Regions from separate parts of the Enterobacter sp. WI-ESBL-E8 genome, predicted to be linked through region 2. Evidence: predicted binding sites of a transcription regulator. Region 2 holds the regulator's gene; each other region holds the start of a gene.
What was found. Region 2 encodes CRP, which controls carbon source genes, mostly activating them, when cyclic AMP is high. Its sites were predicted from a motif close to ATGTGANNNNNNTCACAT; they were not measured.

Region 1 (6,624 bases), 1.1 Mb from region 2:
CTTTTATCGGGATGCCTGTGGGGATGGTCTTAAATTGGCGGCAATGACAACAAAGGTGATACATCTCTTTCAAAGACATTATAAAATTGCGAGCGAAACGAATTCCAAAAGCCAGGCTATGCTGAGATCAGAGTCACGGTGGTTACTGCCCGTAATTGTGCTCATAGACATCGGTAAACGTGCTGTTACAATCACTTGCACGTTTACAGACGGAGCGTCACGGCTCCGTTACGGATGGCAATCAACGATAGCCATACTGAACAGGGAGATATTTATGAAACTTCGGCTGTCGGCGCTTGCGCTGGGCGCGACGATGCTTGTGGGCTGCGCCAGCTCCGGGGAGCAAACGGGACGCTCCGATCCTCTCGAAGGATTTAACCGCTCAATGTATAGCTTCAACTACAACGTGCTGGACCCGTATGTGGTTCGCCCGGTGGCTGTAGCATGGCGTGATTATGTTCCCCAACCTGCGCGTAACGGATTAAGTAACTTTACCAGCAACCTCGAAGAGCCTGCGGTCATGGTGAACTACTTCCTGCAGGGTGACCCGTATCAGGGGATGGTGCACTTTACCCGCTTCTTCCTGAACTCCATCTTGGGGATGGGTGGCTTTATCGATGTCGCCGGCATGGCTAACCCGAAACTGCAGCGTGAACAGCCGCACCGTTTCGGCAGCACGCTGGGCCATTATGGCGTCGGATATGGCCCTTACGTGCAGTTACCGTTCTACGGCAGCTTTACTATCCGTGATGATGGCGGCGATATGGTGGATACGCTGTATCCGGTCCTGTCGTGGCTGACCTGGCCGCTGTCGATTGGTAAATGGACGGTAGAAGGGATTGAAACCCGCGCGCAATTGCTCGACTCTGATGGCCTGCTGCGTCAGTCTTCAGATCCGTACATTATGGTGCGTGAAGCGTACTTCCAGAATCATGACTTTATCGCCAACGGCGGTAAGCTGAAGCCGGAAGACAACCCGAACGCGAAGGCTATCGAAAACGAACTAAAAGATATTGATTCGGAGTAAATAAAAAAGGTGAGCAATGCTCACCTTTTTTGATTTCAGCGCAATTAGAACGCGTAGTTGAAGTTCATACCATACAGCCAGGCTTTACCTTCGGAAGAGAACTCATACGGACCTTCCTTGAAGTTAACTTTTTGACCGTGCATGTAAGAGATACCGGCATCAACCGAGGCATCTTTGTTGAAGGCATAGGTCGCACCTGCGCTCAGCCAGAAGCGGTCCTGATCCGGAATAGAGATGGAACGCTTGTCGGCAGGTACCGGGCTGTCATCGAAGGCAATACCGGTACGGAACGTCCAGTTGTCATCCATGTAGTAGGTGGTCCCCAGCGCGATGCGGTAAGCGTCGCGGAAGCTTTCATCTTTATAGAAGAGCGTGTCGCCCTTGCTGTTGGTCGCTTTCAGCTCCTGGAACTGACTCCAGCTGGTGTAGGTCAGGCTATAGTGAATTGCCCACTGCGGTGCCACTTTGTTATAACCAGACAGTTCCCACATTTCCGGCAGGTGCAGGCTCAGAGAACCGCCGGTGGTACTGCCGTTGGTGCCCATCGGCAGGCCGAAGTTGCCGAGGATCTGGTTATAGGCAGAAGGCAGGCTGCTCTTATAGTCGCCATCAAAGTCGATTTTTACTTCGGAACGGTAGGTAAAGCCGTAACGGTTGTTCTTATCGAGTTCGTACAGGATACCGGCGTTCCAGCCAAAGCCCCACTCGTCACCCTTCAGATAGGCAATCTGGGTGTCTGCCGGAATGCCCGCCACTTGCTGCGCCAGTGGTGGTGGCAGCGCGCCCGATCCCGCCACGATTTTGCCCAGGTCGCCCGCGTAGCGTTCGATTTTCGCTTTGGCATACACGGCGTCAAAGCCAACGCCAAAGCTCCAGTGATTGTCCAGACGGTAAGCACCGCTCAGGTTCAGGTTCAGGGTTTCCAGGTCGGTTTTACCGCCAAACGCCCCAGCGGCATAGTTATCACCAAACTCGGTCGCTAAACCGTAGTTAGAGGTGACGGAGGCACCCCAGCCAAACTGGTCGTTGATAGGTGCGACGAAGTGCAGGTTTGGCACCCATGCCGTTGGCGCGATGTTATCCGCATTCAGGCTGGCGCCCGTCGGAGAACGACCTGAAATATCAACGCCTGGATCGACAAAAATAGCACCAGCAGAGAAGGTCGGACGATCGAACATCATGATCAGCGCAGGGTTACGACTCGCGTTACCTGCGTCATCCGCGATCGCACCTTCCCCGGAATACGCACGGCCAAGGCCAGAGGAAGAAAATTCGTTTAACTGAAAGCCCGCTGACCAGGCGGAAGTAGAGACGATTGCCACTGCGACTGCCAGCGCAGTTTTGTTGAACAGGGTTTTCTGGCTCATGACCATAACCTCATTGAGTTATTTTTATTCAATAATTGTTACATACCGTAACAGGAGCGCGAAGTGTAGGGTCTGAGGTATGACATACAAATCAGACCAGTGGCGTGAGTATAGGTCTGACCAGCTAGAATGTTGCAAGTTTGTTTATTAATATTTTCAAACATGTTTCTTGAAACGAGATCTGGTTGGCAAAATTGTGACCATCGCGACTCACCCAAAAGGGTGGTTTTTGTTTTAGATCATTTTTTAGTGTGATATTGGTCACTTATCCGCTTTTACGCCATTAACGGCTGGAGAGAGCCAGCGCCGGGGCGTAAAATATCAGCATCGTGTTTATCTCGCGCGCTGCGCGAATACAGAGGAAATTGAGCTATGAGTAAATGCAGTGCTGATGAAACCCCGGTTTGCTGCTGTATGGATGTTGGGACCATTATGGACAACACCGATTGCACCGCCTCTTACAGCCGCGTATTCACCAACCGTGCCGAAGCGGAAGAGACCCTGGCTGCGCTGAGCAAGCGCGCGCGCGATGTTGAATCCGATCCGTGCGAAATCAAGTCTACCTTCACCGAAGTGGACGGTGGCGTGAAGCTGGACATCGATTTTGTCTTTGCCTGCGAAGCCGAAACGCTGATTTTCCAGTTAGGCCTGCGTTAATCCTTTTTGCCCGGCGGCGCTTCGCTTGCACGGGCCTACGATTTTGTAGGCCGGGTAAGGCAACGCCGCCACCCGGCAACATACCGCACAAATGCCTCTGCCATGCACGGGCATTTTTCTTTTTCTTCTCTGTGTTTTAGCTCGCACTTTTTCGTTTCCCCGATTGGCTGAATGTAAAAAAATGGTTAAGACTATTATCAGGTCAGACCACTTTATGTTTGAGTTAATTTTTTACAGGGGAGTGTTATGAGTCAGGCATTACCGCTTATTACCCGTCAGGGCGATCGCATTGCCATCGTCAGCGGATTGCGCACGCCATTTGCGCGTCAGGCAACGGCGTTTCACGGCATACCGGCTGTCGACCTGGGGAAAATGATAGTGGGAGAGATGCTGGCTCGCAGCGAAATTTCGCCTGAAGTCATCGAACAGCTGGTTTTCGGCCAGGTTGTGCAGATGCCGGAGGCGCCTAATATTGCGCGGGAAATTGTTCTCGGTACCGGGATGAACGTTCATACCGATGCCTACAGCGTTAGCCGCGCCTGTGCGACCAGTTTCCAGGCCGTTGCTAACGTTGCTGAAAGCCTGATGGCGGGCACTATTCGTGCCGGGATTGCAGGTGGGGCGGATTCCTCTTCGGTGCTGCCGATTGGCGTCAGTAAAAAGCTGGCGCGCATCCTGGTGGATGCCAACAAAGCCCGCACGACGGGGCAGAAACTCAAACTCTTCTCGCGTTTACGCCTGCGCGACCTGATGCCTGTGCCACCTGCCGTCGCGGAATACTCTACCGGCCTGCGCATGGGAGATACCGCTGAGCAGATGGCCAAAACGTACGGCATCACCCGCGAACAGCAGGATGCCCTGGCGCATCGTTCACATCAGCTTGCGGCAAAAGCCTGGTCGGAAGGCAAGCTGACCGACGAGGTCATGACCGCCTATATTCCCCCTTACCGCGAACCACTCGCGGAAGATAACAACATTCGCGGCACCTCGACGCTGGCGGATTACGCAAAACTGCGCCCAGCGTTTGACCGCAAGCACGGTACGGTAACGGCGGCTAACAGTACGCCACTGACGGATGGGGCCGCCGCCGTGATCCTGATGACCGAATCCCGCGCGAAAGAGCTGGGCATCACCCCTCTGGGCTATTTACGCAGCTATGCCTTCACCGCCATTGATGTCTGGCAGGACATGCTGTTAGGGCCTGCCTGGTCCACGCCGCTGGCGCTGGATCGCGCGGGGCTGACGCTGGCTGATTTAACCCTGATTGATATGCATGAAGCGTTCGCCGCGCAAACCCTGGCCAACGTACAGCTGCTGGCAAGCGAGCGTTTTGCGCGCGACGTGCTTGGCCGCGCGCATGCCACGGGCGAAGTGGATCAGAGTAAATTCAACGTGCTGGGGGGCTCCATCGCCTACGGTCATCCGTTTGCGGCGACGGGGGCGAGAATGATCACGCAAACATTACACGAGCTACGCCGTCGTGGCGGCGGTTTTGGTCTCGTCACCGCCTGCGCGGCGGGTGGGCTGGGTGCAGCAATGGTTCTGGAGGCTGAATAATGGACATGACATCTGCATTTAACCTAACGGTTCGCCTCGATAACGTCGCCGTGATAACCATTGATGTCCCTGATGAAAAGATGAATACCCTGAAGGCCGAGTTTGGTGTTCAGGTGCGCGCGATGCTAAAGCAGATCCGCGAAAACAAGGCTATTCGCGGCCTGGTGTTTATCTCTGCCAAGCCGGACAACTTTATTGCCGGGGCCGATATCAACATGATCGCCCGGGCGCAAAGCGCGCTGGAGGCGGAAGAGCTGGCGCGTCAGGGCCAGCAGGTGATGGCGGAGATTAATGGTCTGCCGATCCCGGTCATCGCAGCTATCCACGGTGCCTGTCTGGGCGGTGGGCTGGAGCTGGCGCTGGCCTGTCATAGCCGCATCTGTACTGACGATGCGAAAACCGTTTTAGGCCTGCCTGAAGTGCAGCTCGGCCTGCTGCCTGGCTCCGGCGGAACGCAACGTCTGCCGCGCCTGGTGGGCGTCAGCACGGCGCTGGAGATGATCTTAACCGGTAAACAGCTGCGTGCCCGCCAGGCGCTAAAGGCCGGTCTGGTCGATGACGTCGTGCCGCATTCCATTTTGCTGGAGGCTGCCGTTGAGCTTGCGCTGAAGGGACGTCAGGCAAAACGTCCTTTGCCGGTCCGCGAGCGCGTGCTGGCCGGTCCGCTGGGGAGAACGCTGCTGTTCAACATGGTGGGCAAAAAGACCGAACAAAAAACCAAAGGCAACTACCCGGCGGCAAAGCGGATCCTGGAGGTTATTGAAACCGGGCTGTCCCAGGGAAGCAGCAGCGGCTATGCCGCTGAGGCCAAAGCCTTTGGCGAACTGGCGATGACGCCGCAGTCACAGGCGCTGCGCAGCATCTTCTTCGCCAGTACAGACGTGAAAAAAGATCCCGGTAGCGAGGCGCAGCCCGCTCCGCTGCGTGCCATTGGCGTGCTGGGTGGTGGGCTTATGGGCGGGGGCATCTCATTTGTTACCGCCAGCAAAGGTAAATTGCCTGTACGTATCAAAGACATTAATCCTAAGGGGATCAACCACGCGCTGCAGTACAGCTGGCAGAACCTTGATCAAAAGGTAAAACGCCGCCATATCAGAGCAAGCGAGCGGGATAAGACCCTGGCGCTGATCTCCGGCACGACGGACTACAGCGGCTTTGCCCATCGCGATCTGGTGATTGAGGCCGTGTTTGAAGACCTGGCGCTTAAGCAGCAGATGGTCGCTGACGTTGAGCAACATTGCGCCCCGCATACCATTTTTGCCTCAAACACGTCGTCATTACCGATTGGCGATATCGCGGCGAAAGCCGCGCGTCCGGAGCAGGTGATAGGCCTGCACTTCTTTAGCCCGGTCGAAAAAATGCCGCTGGTGGAGGTGATCCCACATGCCACGACCAGCCCGCAAACCATCGCCACCGTAGTGAAGCTGGCTAAAATGCAGGGCAAGACGCCGATCGTGGTGGCGGACAAAGCCGGCTTTTACGTCAACCGCATTCTGGCCCCCTACATAAATGAAGCCATGCGGCTGCTGACGGAAGGCGAGAAAATTGAGCACGTCGACGAGGCGCTGGTAAAGTTTGGTTTCCCCGTTGGCCCAATCCAACTTTTGGATGAGGTGGGAATAGACACCGGCACTAAAATTATACCAGTGCTGGAAGCTGCCTATGGCGATCGTTTTAGCCCACCTGCAAACATTGTTTCTGCAATTTTGAAGGACGATCGCAAAGGCAGAAAAAATGAACGCGGTTTCTATCTTTACGGCGCGAAAGGGCGTAAAAGCAGAAAACAGGTCGACCCTTCGGTTTATGGGCTTATTTCGACCACCGGTCAGGGAAAACTGTCCGCCGTTCAGTGTGCTGAACGCTGCGTGATGATGATGCTCAATGAAGCGGCGCGCTGCTTTGGTGAGCAGGTGATCAAGAGCGCGCGCGATGGTGACATCGGCGCGGTATTTGGTATTGGTTTCCCGCCGTTCCTTGGCGGCCCGTTCCGTTACATGGATACGCTCGGCGCGGATG
Region 2 (6,624 bases):
GCGCCAGCTGAAAAAGGTGCGCCGTATTCGAGAGTTCGACGATCTGATCACCGCGAAAATCCACGGCTTCGCCGATGCGATTGACTACTATCGTCAGTGCAGCGCCATGCCGCTGCTCAGCAAGATCACGCAGCCGACGCTTATCATTCATGCCAAAGATGACCCTTTTATGGATCATCACTCGATCCCCGCTCAGGAATTCCTGCCCGACAACGTTCACTATCAGCTGACGGAGCACGGTGGCCACGTTGGGTTTATCGGCGGCACGCTGCGCCGCCCGAAAATGTGGCTTGAGACGCGTATTCCTGACTGGCTAACCCCTTATCTGGACGGTGCAAAATGATTATTCCCTGGCAGGATCTGGCTCCCGAAACGCTCGATAATCTGATTGAAAGCTTTGTATTACGCGAAGGCACCGATTATGGTGAACAAGAACGCTCGCTTGAGCAAAAGGTCAACGATGTAAAGCGCCAGCTGAAAAGCGGCGACGTGGTGCTGGTGTGGTCAGAACTGCATGAGACGGTCAATATCATGCCCCGCAACGCGTTTCACGGCTGATCTTCCACCCATTTCAGTCAGGGAGTTGCTATGTCTGCCAGACATCCGGTTATTGCCGTTACGGGGTCGAGTGGTGCGGGAACCACCACCACCAGCCTCGCCTTTCGCAAGATTTTCGCCCAGCTGAATCTCCGTGCGGCGGAGGTCGAAGGCGACAGCTTTCACCGCTACACGCGCCCTGAGATGGACATGGCCATCCGTAAGGCGCGCGATCTGGGTAAACACATCAGCTACTTCGGCCCGGAAGCCAATGACTTCGGCCTGCTGGAGCAAACCTTCCACGAATATGGCCTGAGCGGCACAGGGCAGTCCCGTAAGTATCTGCACACTTACGACGAAGCCGTGCCCTGGAACCAGGTACCGGGCACCTTTACCCCCTGGCAGCCGCTGCCGGAACCCACCGACGTGCTGTTCTACGAAGGGTTACACGGCGGCGTGGTCACGCCCCAGCACGACGTGGCGCGCCACGTGGATCTGCTGGTCGGGGTGGTTCCTATCGTTAACCTGGAGTGGATCCAGAAGCTGACGCGTGACATGAGCGAGCGCGGCCACTCGCGCGAGGCGGTGATGGATTCCGTCGTTCGCTCAATGGAAGACTACATCAATTACTTAACGCCGCAATTCTCCCGCACGCACATTAACTTCCAGCGCGTGCCGACGGTGGACACCTCCAACCCGTTTGCCGCCAAAACGATCCCTTCTCTGGATGAGAGCTTTGTGGTGATCCATTTCCGCAATCTTGAAGGCATCGATTACCCCTGGCTGCTGGCGATGCTGCAGGGCTCGTTTATTTCGCACATGAATACATTGGTGGTGCCGGGCGGAAAAATGGGACTGGCAATGGAGCTTATCATGACGCCGCTGGTGGAGCGGCTGATGGAAGGGAAGCAGATCGCATAATCATTTTTGCCCGGTGGCGCTGCGCTTACCGGGCCTACAATCCGTAGGGCGGGTAAGCGCAGCGCCACCCGCCAAAAGATTAAGCCTCGATCACTTCATACGAATGGGTAATTTTTACCGCTTTCTCCAGCATTAACGCCACAGAGCAGTACTTCTCCGCAGACAGGTCCACCGCGCGTGAGACCGCCGCGTCTTTCAGCGCTTTACCGGTGACAACAAAGTGAAGATTAATGTGGGTGAACAGGCGTGGTGCCTCTTCCCGGCGCTCTGAGGTGAGTTTGACCTCGCAATCCGTCACGTCATGACGGCCTTTTTGCAGAATCGACACCACGTCAATCGCGCTGCATCCGCCTGCCGCCATCAGCACCATTTCCATTGGGCTTGGCGCTTTATCGCCGGAGTTACCATCCATCAAAATCTGGTGTCCTGACGCGGACTCGCCCAGGAACGTTAAACCTTCAACCCACTTCACGCGCGCTTGCATATTTTTGAACTCCAACGTTGCATTTTTGGTGACAGATTACGCGTGCGTTACATTTCTCGCAATGGAAGGCGACCTGCATCATGCTGAAGCGAGACACCAGGAGACACGCGGCGAAAGCTATGCTAAAACACTCAGGATGCTACAGTAATACATTGACGTTACACGTGTATGCAGAGGACATCAAACTTTACTGGCTGCGAAACGTTACGGTAGCCGACTTCCCAGGGTATGGGTAAGAATTCGATTGCAACCCCAGAGTCCGGATGCATCTGATGACTCTGGTGACAGCTTATAACAGAGGATAACAGCGCATGGTGCTTGGCAAACCGCAAACAGACCCGACTCTCGAATGGTTCTTGTCTCATTGCCACATTCATAAGTACCCATCGAAGAGCACGCTGATTCACCAGGGTGAAAAAGCGGAAACGTTGTATTACATCGTTAAAGGCTCGGTGGCAGTGCTGATCAAAGATGAAGAAGGGAAAGAGATGATCCTTTCTTATCTGAACCAGGGCGATTTCATCGGTGAACTGGGCCTGTTTGAAGAGGGCCAGGAACGTAGCGCCTGGGTTCGTGCAAAGACAGCATGTGAAGTGGCTGAAATTTCTTACAAGAAGTTCCGTCAGCTGATTCAGGTTAACCCTGACATCCTGATGCGTCTTTCTTCCCAGATGGCGCGCCGTCTGCAGGTCACCTCTGAGAAAGTGGGTAACCTCGCCTTCCTGGACGTAACTGGCCGTATTGCACAAACGCTGCTGAACCTGGCGAAACAGCCAGACGCAATGACCCACCCGGACGGCATGCAAATTAAAATTACCCGTCAGGAAATTGGTCAGATCGTCGGTTGTTCCCGTGAGACAGTGGGCCGTATCCTGAAAATGCTGGAAGATCAAAACCTGATCTCCGCCCACGGTAAAACCATCGTGGTCTACGGAACGCGTTAATTCCGCTTAAACGGCGTGTCACCGCAGGGTGTCACGCCGTTTTTGTCTCTACTCCCCATGTGGCGCAGGCTGATCTATCACCCCGAAGTTAACTACGCACTGCGACAAACGCTGGTGTTGTGTCTTCCTGTGGCCGTGGGCTTGATCCTCGGACATCTTCAGCAAGGTCTGCTGTTTTCTCTCGTGCCCGCCTGCTGCAACATCGCCGGTCTGGACACGCCGCATAAGCGCTTTTTCAAACGTCTGACTATTGGCGGCTGCCTGTTTGCGGGCTGCAGCCTCGCCGTACAGCTTCTGCTTGCCCGGGACATCCCGCTGCCGCTGATCCTGACCGTGCTGGCCATGACCCTCGGCGTCACCGCCGAAATCAGCTCGCTGCACGCCCGCCTGCTTCCCGCCTCGCTGATTGCGGCCATTTTCACGCTGAGCCTCGCCGGGAATATGCCGGTGTGGGAGCCGCTGCTGATCTACGCTCTGGGGACGCTGTGGTACGGGCTGTTCAACTGGTTCTGGTTCTGGCTGTGGCGCGAACAGCCGCTGCGCGAATCCCTGAGCCTGCTCTATGTGCAGCTGGCGGATTACTGCGAAGCCAAATATACCCTGCTCACCCAGCATACCGATCCGGAAAAATCCTTGCCGCCTCTGCTGACGCGCCAGCAAAAGGTGGTGGATTTGATAAGCCAGTGCTATCAGCAGCTGCACATGCTCGCCGCCAACAAGAACCACGAATACAAACGGCTGCTGCGCACCTTCCAGGTCGGGCTCGATCTGCAGGAACATATCTCCGTTAGCCTTCACCATCCGCAGGAGGTACAAAAGCTGGTCGAGCGCAGCCACGCCGAAGCGGTGATCCGCTGGAACGCGCAGACCGTATCGGCACGTCTGCGGGTCCTGGCTGACGATATTCTCTACCACCGCTACCCCACGCGCTTTAACATGGAAAAACAGCTCGGCGCGCTGGAGAAAATCGCACGCCAGCATCCGGATAACCCGGTTGGCCAGTTTGCCGCCTGGCACTTCAGCCGCATCGCCCGCGTGCTGCGCACGCAGCGCCCGCTTTATCCCCGCGATCTGATGGCGGATAAGCAAAAGCGGCTGCCGCTACTGCCCGCGCTCAGAAGCTATCTTTCTCTTAAATCATCCGCCCTGCGTAACGCCGCCAGGATCAGCGTAATGCTCAGTACCGCCAGCCTGATGGGCATGGCGCTGCATCTGCCGAAACCCTACTGGATCTTAATGACCGTGCTGTTTGTCACCCAGAACGGCTACGGCGCCACGCGGGTGCGTATTCTGCACCGGGCCGGCGGAACGATGGCGGGGCTGATTATTGCGGGCGTGACGCTGCACTTCCACGTGCCGGAAGGTTATACCCTGGCAGGGATGTTAGCGATTACGCTGGTGAGCTACCTGATTATCCGCAAAAACTACGGCTGGGCGATGGTGGGCTTTACGGTGACGGCGGTGTATACCCTGCAGCTGCTCACGCTCAATGGTGAACAGTTTATTGTCGCCAGGCTGATTGATACCCTCATTGGCTGCCTGATTGCCTTTGGCGGCATGGTCTGGCTGTGGCCGCAGTGGCAAAGCGGGCTGCTCAGGCAGAACGCCCACGACGCGCTGGAGGCCGACCAGCAGGCCATTCGATTGATCCTGAGCGACGACCCGCAGCCCTCCCCGCTGGCCTATCAGCGCATGAAGGTCAACCAGGCGCATAACGCCCTGTTTAACTCGCTCAACCAGGCGATGCAGGAGCCGGGCTTTAACTCGCACTATCTGGCGGACATGAAGCTCTGGGTGACGCACAGCCAGTTTATCGTCGAGCATATTAACGCCATGACAACGCTGGCGCGCGAGCACACGATGCTGACGCCAGACCTGGCCCAACGTTACCTGCAGTCGTGTGAAATTGCGCTGCAGCGATGTCAGCAGCGCCTGGAATATGACTCGCCGGGCGAGTCGGGAGATTCGAACATTCTGGAAGCGCCGGAGACGTTAACCCACGGGCCCATGAGCACCCTGGAGCAGCATTTACAGCGCATTCTGGGGCATCTGAACACCATGCACACCATTTCGTCGGTGGCATGGCGTCAGCGTCCACATCACGGGATTTGGCTCACCCGCAGGCTGAAGCGGACGGCGTATTAACCTTTTACGATCTTCGCGACCGCAGCGGCAAAACGGGTTAACCCGTCTTCAATGTCTTTGTCTTCCACCACCAGCGACGGTGCAAAACGCATCACGTCCGGACCCGCGTTCAGCACCATCACCCCTTCGTGGGCGGCGGCGTGCAGGAAATCGCGCGCGCGGCCTTTGTACTGCGGCTTCAGCTCGGCACCAATCAGCAGCCCCATCCCGCGGATCTCGCTGAACACGTCGTACTGGTCGTCAATCTTTTGCAGGTGTTTTACGAACAGCTCGCGCTTCGCGTTCACGCCGTTCAACACCTCAGACGTGTTGATAATATCAAACGCGGCACCCGCCACAGCGCTCGCCAGCGGGTTGCCGCCGTAGGTAGAGCCGTGAGAGCCCACGTGGAACGCGGAGGCGATATCCTGGGTCGTCAATACTGCACTCACCGGGAAGCCGCCGCCGAGCGCTTTGGCGCTGGTCAGAATATCCGGCGTCACGCCGTAGTGCATGTAGGCAAACAGATCCCCGGTACGGCCCATTCCGCACTGAACTTCATCAAAGACCAGCAGCGCCTGATGCTCGTCGCACAGTTCGCGCAGCCCTTTCAGGAATTCCGGCGTGGCCGCCGTCACGCCGCCTTCGCCCTGAATAGGCTCCACCACCACCGCGCAGGTGTGATCGTCCATTACCGCTTTCACCGCATGCAGATCGTTAAACGGCACGTGGACAATGTCGGCCGGTTTCGGGCCAAAACCGTCGGAATACTTCGGCTGACCGCCAACGGAGACGGTAAAGAAGGAGCGCCCGTGGAAGGCATTGTGGAAAGCGATAATTTTGGTTTTGTACGGACTGTGGCGCGTGGTGGCGTAGTAGCGCGCCAGCTTGAAGGCGGTTTCGTTGGCTTCGGTGCCGGAGTTCATAAACAGCACGCGCTCGGCAAACGTGGCATCAATGATCTTGCGGCCTAGACGCAGCGCCGGTTCGTTGGTGAACACGTTGCTGGTGTGCCACAGGGTTTCGCCCTGGGTTTTCAGCGCGTCCACCAGCGCAGGATGGCAATGACCGAGCGCCGTAACCGCAATCCCGCCCGCGAAATCCACGTACTCTTTACCCTGCTGATCCCAGACGCGGCTGCCTTTTCCCTTCACCGGGATAAACTCAGCCGGTGCATAAATCGGCAGAATCACTTCATCGAATGTCGCGCGGGTAATTGCTGGTTGTTCAGTTGCCATGTCATGCCCATCCATTTTATGTCACATCAATTGTGAAAATATAATCACAAAATATGCATAAAAAATCACGGCAAGGCAACAGATATTCAGCGATTGAGGAAATTTGCCAGCAGCGCGTGCCCCTGTTCGCTGAGGATGCTTTCCGGGTGGAACTGCACGCCTTCGAGATCCCATTCGCGGTGGCGAATCCCCATGATCTCCTGCGACTCGCTCCAGGCCGTCACGTCAAAGCACTCAGGCAGCGTCGGTGGGTCAATCACCAGCGAATGGTAGCGCGTCACGGTTAAAGGATTATTAAGCCCCGTAAATACTCCGGTACCGGCGTGAGTGACCGGAGAGGTTTTGCCGTGCATCACTTTCGCGGCACGCACGATGG
Region 3 (6,624 bases), 3.0 Mb from region 2:
AAATGAGCGGAGGTGTTCGTAATGAAGCGTAAGCAAATGCCGCATCGGGTGATGCGGCAACATGTTATCAGGCCAGCGTGCTAATGCGTGCCAGCTGTTCGAAGTAGTCCGGGAAGGTTTTCGCCGTACATTTCGGATCGAGAATTGTGACAGGCGTGTCGGACAGCGCCACCAGCGAGAAGCACATCGCCATACGGTGATCGTTATAGGTTCCGATTTCCGCAAACTGCAGTTTTGCCGGAGGGGTTACGCGAATATAGTCTTCGCCCTCTTCCACCTCTGCCCCCACTTTACGCAACTCGGTCGCCATCGCGAACAGGCGGTCCGTCTCTTTTACGCGCCAGTTATAGATATTACGCAGCGTGGTGGTGCCTTTGGCGAACAGTGCCGCTGTAGCAATGGTCATCGCCGCATCCGGGATATGGTTCATGTCCATATCGATGGCGTTCAGCTCGCCGTGAGTACATGAGATGAAGTCATCGCCCCAGGTCACAACGGCCCCCATTTTCTCGAGCACATCGGCAAAGCGGATATCACCCTGCACGCTGTTGCGGCCAATACCGGTCACTTTTACCGTGCCGCCTTTAATGGCCCCTGCGGCCAGGAAATAGGAGGCGGATGAGGCATCCCCTTCAACGAGATAGTTGCCCGGAGACTGGTACTGCTGGGCACCGCGCACCACAAAGCGCTGATAGGCCTGGTTTTCAACCTCGACGCCGAAGGTCTTCATCAGGTGCAGTGTGATATCAATGTACGGTTTGGAAACCAGATCGCCCTTAATGGTGATAAGGGTATCCTGCGGTGCCAGCGGTGCGGTCATCAGCAGCGCCGTCAGGAACTGGCTGGACACACTGCCATCCACCTCAACGTTTCCGCCGGTAAAGCCCCCGCGCAGACGCAGTGGCGGATAATTTTCCTGCTCCAGATACTCAATCTGTGCGCCACCCTGGCGAAGGGCGTCCACCAGATGGCCAATCGGACGCTCTTTCATGCGAGGCTCGCCGGTCAGCACAATGTTGTTGCTGCCCAGGCACAGAGCTGCCGCCAGCGGGCGCATCGCGGTTCCCGCGTTACCCAGAAACAGTTCCAGTTCCTCGGCTGAACTTAGCGCACCGCCGTTCCCCGTCACTTCGCAGCGAGTGCGATCGTCAGACAACGTGTAATGAACTCCCAACGCTTTCAGCGCATTGAGCATATGGCGCACGTCATCGCTGTCCAGCAGGTTTGTAAGGACGGTGGTGCCGTTTGCCAGAGCTGCCAGCAGCAGAGCGCGGTTCGAGACACTTTTTGAACCAGGCAGATTAATGGTGCCATCTACCCGCGCGATAGGTTGTAACGTCAGGGATTCCATGAAACTTAACTCTCAACTCAACATAATAAAAACCCCGCAGCAGCGCTGCGGGGGTGAAAACAGCGCAATTAACCGTGGCGACGTTCGAAATCGATCATGAAATCAGTCAGGGCTTTAACGCCTTCCAGCGGCATCGCGTTATAGATAGAGGCACGCATGCCGCCGACAACGCGGTGGCCTTTCAGCGCATGCAGGCCTGCCGCGAAGGACTCCTCCAGGAACACTTTGTCCAGGCTGCTGTCCGCCAGCTGGAACGGCACGTTCATGCGGGAACGGTTAGCCTTCGCCACATCGTTGCGGTAGAAATCGCTCTTGTCGATCACGCCGTACAGCAGTTCGGCTTTCTGCTGATTCACTTTGTCCATCTGCGCCACGCCGCCGTTTTGCTTCAGCCATTTGAAGACCAGGCCGGAAAGGTACCAGGCGAACGTTGGTGGGGTGTTGAACATAGAGTCGTTATCGTTCAACACGGTGTAATCGAGAATCGACGGACAGGATTTATGCGCTTTACCCAGCAGGTCTTCACGCACGACGACGATAGTCAAACCGGCCGGGCCGATATTTTTCTGTGCGCCCGCATAAATAACACCGTAGCGGCTGACATCGATTGGCGCAGACAGAATGGTGGAGGAAAAGTCGGCGGCAACCACGACATCGCTGCCGAAGTTTGGCGTCTCGTCGATGGCAATCCCGTCAATGGTTTCGTTCGGGCAGTAGTGCAGATACGCTGCGTTATCTGAAAGCTGCCACTCGCTCATTGGCTTCACGGCGCGCAGACCGTCAACGGTTACTTTGGCGTCAATAACATTCGGCGTGCAGTATTTATGCGCTTCTTTAACGGCGCTTGCCGCCCAGTAACCCGCATCAACGTAGTCGGCCGTCGTTTTGTCTCCAAGGATATTCAGCGGTACGCCAGCAAACTGACCGCGCCCACCGCCGTGACAGAACAATACTTTGTAGTTCGAGGGGATATTCAGCAGATCGCGAAAATCCTTTTCTGCCTCTTCCGCCACCTGAATAAACTCTTTACCCCGGTGGCTGATCTCCATCACCGACGTCCCCAGACCATTCCAGTCACAAAGTTCCTGTTGAGCCTGTTTAAGTACGTCTGCCGGTAACATCGCCGGACCTGAACTGAAATTAAAGACTTGAGCCATTTCCCCTCACCACGCTAAAAGCCATAAGTTATAACTGTGGATATCGGTTTTATCATTCAGTGACACGCGCCGCAATGTCTAAAACTTATGACCCGTGAAATGTGCCCTACGTCACACAAAACAATCTGCCGCCTCGCTATGACAAAACCGACAAAATGGCTGTCAGGTGATGCGTTTAGCACGGCTAACCTTCGTCCATTCCGGATTTGCACAGCGAGGGCATAATTGACGATCCCCCGGCTGCATTGCAATCACGTGGCTACATCTCACGCAGGCATACTCGCCCGATTCGGGTACGGTTCTGAAACGCTCGATAAGCATATCCGGCAGGATACACAGTCCCGGCTTCACCTCGTCGTCAGAATAGTAATAGACGCTGATTTGACCGTTAGTTTCCATTATTGCCAGACGCACCTGCCCGAGCTGTTCAACGCTCTTCAGACGAAGCTCCATAAAGAACTCAAACTCGGTCATATTGGCGCTCTGTACATTTTCCCAGGCCAGCTGTCCGTTCTCGACGATAACGACCGGCTTCCCTTCAAGCAGATCTTCCAGCTTTTCGCTTTTCGACATCAGCCACATGACAAGGCGGTAAAGCAGCGCCAGTGAGACAAAGACGATAAACACCGGCACCATCGGTACATCATCATAAAAGGCGACGTCCCCCGCTGCTGAACCCAGCGTCAGGATGATCAACACCTCAAAGAGCGACATCTGCCTTACGCCGCGACGGCCCGTAATCTTGAGAAACAGAAAGACCAGAACGAAGGTATACAGACTGCGCAGAGCGACTTCGCCTAAAAACTCAGGAGGGACTTTATCAAACGCCATCCGCTGGAGATCAAACGCTTTCATTTTTCTATGCCTTAACAGTAGGTTACTGAATGTAAGCATAGCTCAGGCTTTTATTTTCGCCGAAGATAGCACCCGTCACGCAAAACCCGTATCATTGCGCGCTTTACGTACGATAAAAGTGAACGCCATGACTCAAACGTTTATCCCCGGCAAAGACGCCGCTCTGGAAGATTCCATCGCTCGCTTCCAGCAAAAACTGACCGACCTGGGTTTTAACATCGAAGAAGCCTCCTGGCTCAATCCGGTGCCTCATGTCTGGTCCGTGCATATTCGCGATAAAGAGTGTGCCCTGTGCTTTACCAACGGTAAAGGCGCGACCAAAAAAGCGGCACTGGCCTCTGCGCTGGGTGAGTATTTTGAGCGTCTGTCCACCAACTATTTCTTCGCTGACTTCTGGCTGGGCGAAACCATCGCTAACGGCCCGTTCGTTCACTATCCAAATGAAAAATGGTTCCCGCTGACCGAAGATGACGAACTGCCGGAAGGTATTCTCGACGCTCGCCTGCGTGCCTTCTACGATCCAGACAGCGAACTGACGGCCAGCATGCTGATCGATCTGCAGTCCGGTAACGAAGATCGCGGTATTTGCGCCCTGCCGTTTACCCGTCAGTCTGATGAGCAGACCGTCTATATCCCGATGAACATCGTCGGCAACCTGTATGTGTCCAACGGTATGTCCGCCGGTAACACCCGCAATGAAGCACGCGTACAGGGTCTGTCTGAAGTCTTCGAACGCCATATTAAAAACCGCATCATTGCCGAATCTATCAGCCTGCCTGAAATTCCGGCCGACGTGCTGGCGCGTTATCCGGGCGTGGTGGAATCCATCGCCAAACTGGAAGCAGAAGGTTTCCCTATTTTTGCGTATGACGGCTCGCTGGGCGGTAAGTACCCGGTTATCTGCGTTGTGCTGTTTAACCCCACGAACGGCACCTGCTTCGCCTCCTTCGGCGCGCATCCTGACTTCGGCGTGGCGCTGGAACGTACCGTTACCGAGTTGCTGCAGGGCCGTAGCCTGAAAGATCTAGACGTGTTCACCCCGCCAACGTTTGACGACGAAGAAGTGGCCGAGCATACCAACCTCGAAACCCACTTCATCGACTCCAGCGGTTTGATCTCCTGGGATATGTTCAAGCAGGACGCAGACTATCCGTTCGTGGACTGGAGCTTTGCCGGTACAACCGAAGAAGAGTTCGCCACGCTGATGGCTATCTTCAAAGCCGAAGACCAGGACGTCTATATCGCCGACTACGAGCACCTCGGCGTTTACGCGTGCCGCATTATTGTTCCCGGCATGTCCGACATCTACCCTGCCGAAGATCTGTGGCTGGCGAATAACAGCATGGGCGCGCATCTGCGCGAAACGCTGCTGGCTCTGCCGGGCAGCGAATGGGCGAAAGAAGATTATCTGAACCTGATCGCCCAGCTGGACGAGGAAGGCCACGATGACTTCACGCGCGTACGTGAACTGCTGGGCCTGGCGACCGGTAAAGATAACGGCTGGTACACCCTGCGTATCGGTGAGCTGAAAGCGATGCTGGCCCTGGCGGGTGGCGACCTGGATCAGGCCCTGGCCTGGACCGAGTGGACCATGGAGTTCAACCAGTCGGTCTTCTCTGCCGAGCGCACCAATTATTATCGCTGTCTGCAAACGCTGTTGCTGCTCGCACAGGAAGAGGATCGCGAGCCGCTGCAATATCTGAATGCTTTCGTGCGTATGTACGGCGCTGAGGCCGTAGAAGCAGCCAGCGCGGCCCTGAGTGGCGAAGAGCCATTCTATGGTCTGCAGGCTATTGATAGCGATCTGAAAGCCTTCCCTGCGCATCAGTCGCTGCTGAAGGCCTACGAAAAGCTGCAGAAAGCAAAAGCCGCTTACTGGTCAAAATAAGCGCACATAACATTACCGGCAGTAGGCGTATTCAATCGTCTGGGCTATATTACGGGGCAATTTCATTGCCCCGTTTTTTTATTTTCTTCGGCAATGATTGTTGAATGTAATAATAAAGTTAAACGTGGGTAAATATAATAATATTTACCTGAGCTTTACTGTTACTTTTTATGGTAAATACTCCATATTAATTAACTGTTTCAGAGGTGGCTGGACGAAAAAATTCAACTCTTTTCATAACTTTTAAAATTTATTTTTATACGGATAATCAAATACTTACTCCGCATTTGCTGTAAAACCATACACAGTGCGGGCCTATAAGCCAGGCGAGATATGATCTATATCAATTTCTCTTCTATAATGCTTTGTTAGTATCTCGTCGCCGACTTAATAAAGAGAGAGTTAGTGTGAAAGCTGACAACCCTTTTGATCTTTTACTCCCTGCTGCGATGGCGAAAGTTGCCGAAGAAGCGGGTGTCTATAAAGCAACGAAACACCCGATGAAGACGTTCTATCTGGCGATTACGGCTGGTGTGTTCATCTCTATCGCTTTCGTCTTCTACATCACCGCCACCACCGGTACTGCCGCAATGCCTTTCGGCATGGCCAAACTGATTGGCGGCATTTGCTTCTCACTGGGTCTGATTCTTTGCGTCATCTGCGGCGCCGACCTCTTCACCTCAACGGTGCTGATTGTCGTGGCTAAGGCCAGCGGAAGAATTACCTGGGGTCAGCTGGCACGTAACTGGCTTAACGTCTACGTGGGTAACCTGGTTGGCTGTCTGCTCTTTGTTTTGTTGATGTGGCTTTCTGGCGAGTACATGACCGCCAACGGTGGCTGGGGCCTCAACGTCCTGCAAACCGCCGACCACAAAATGCACCACACATTTATCGAAGCCGTTGCTCTCGGCATCCTCGCTAACCTCATGGTCTGCCTGGCTGTATGGATGAGCTACTCTGGTCGTAGCCTGATGGACAAAGCCTTAATTATGGTTCTGCCGGTTGCGATGTTTGTTGCCAGCGGCTTTGAGCACAGTATCGCGAATATGTTCATGATTCCGATGGGCATTGTCATCCGCGACTTTGCGAGCCCGGAGTTCTGGACCGCAGTTGGTTCATCCCCGGAAAGTTTCTCTCACCTGACTATTATGAATTTCATTACTGATAACCTGATCCCTGTCACTATCGGGAACATTATCGGTGGGGGTCTGTTAGTTGGGTTGACATACTGGGTCATTTACCTGCGTGGCGACGATCATCATTGATGGTTTTCTCAGGCAGTAAATAAAAAATCCACTTAAGAAGGTAGGTGTTACATGTCCGAGCTTAATGAAAAGTTAGCCACAGCCTGGGAAGGTTTTGCGAAAGGTGAC

Region 1: the regulator CRP is predicted to act here: its motif matches at 2,644-2,661, upstream of ACWHWP_RS16495 (YfcZ/YiiS family protein).
Region 3: the regulator CRP is predicted to act here: its motif matches at 2,608-2,625, upstream of serC (3-phosphoserine/phosphohydroxythreonine transaminase).

The regions. Positions count from the first base shown of each region.
Region 1 is NZ_JBRWXJ010000001.1:3,486,909-3,493,532, reverse strand. It holds gene mlaA (phospholipid-binding lipoprotein MlaA) at 275-1,027, shown strand; gene fadL (long-chain fatty acid transporter FadL) at 1,072-2,394, opposite strand; gene ACWHWP_RS16495 (YfcZ/YiiS family protein) at 2,767-3,051, shown strand; gene fadI (acetyl-CoA C-acyltransferase FadI) at 3,298-4,608, shown strand; gene fadJ (fatty acid oxidation complex subunit alpha FadJ) at 4,608-6,624, shown strand, end outside.
Region 2 is NZ_JBRWXJ010000001.1:4,596,626-4,603,249, forward strand. It holds gene ACWHWP_RS21985 (hydrolase) at 1-343, shown strand, start outside; gene ACWHWP_RS21990 (YheU family protein) at 340-558, shown strand; gene ACWHWP_RS21995 (phosphoribulokinase) at 589-1,458, shown strand; gene ACWHWP_RS22000 (OsmC family protein) at 1,538-1,942, opposite strand; gene crp (cAMP-activated global transcriptional regulator CRP) at 2,254-2,886, shown strand; gene ACWHWP_RS22010 (YccS/YhfK family putative transporter) at 2,944-5,031, shown strand; gene argD (bifunctional acetylornithine/succinyldiaminopimelate transaminase) at 5,028-6,248, opposite strand; gene pabA (aminodeoxychorismate synthase component 2) at 6,335-6,624, opposite strand, start outside.
Region 3 is NZ_JBRWXJ010000001.1:1,624,499-1,631,122, reverse strand. It holds gene aroA (3-phosphoshikimate 1-carboxyvinyltransferase) at 68-1,351, opposite strand; gene serC (3-phosphoserine/phosphohydroxythreonine transaminase) at 1,420-2,508, opposite strand; gene ACWHWP_RS07705 (DUF421 domain-containing protein) at 2,671-3,363, opposite strand; gene ycaO (30S ribosomal protein S12 methylthiotransferase accessory factor YcaO) at 3,491-5,251, shown strand; gene focA (formate transporter FocA) at 5,659-6,516, shown strand; gene pflB (formate C-acetyltransferase) at 6,568-6,624, shown strand, end outside.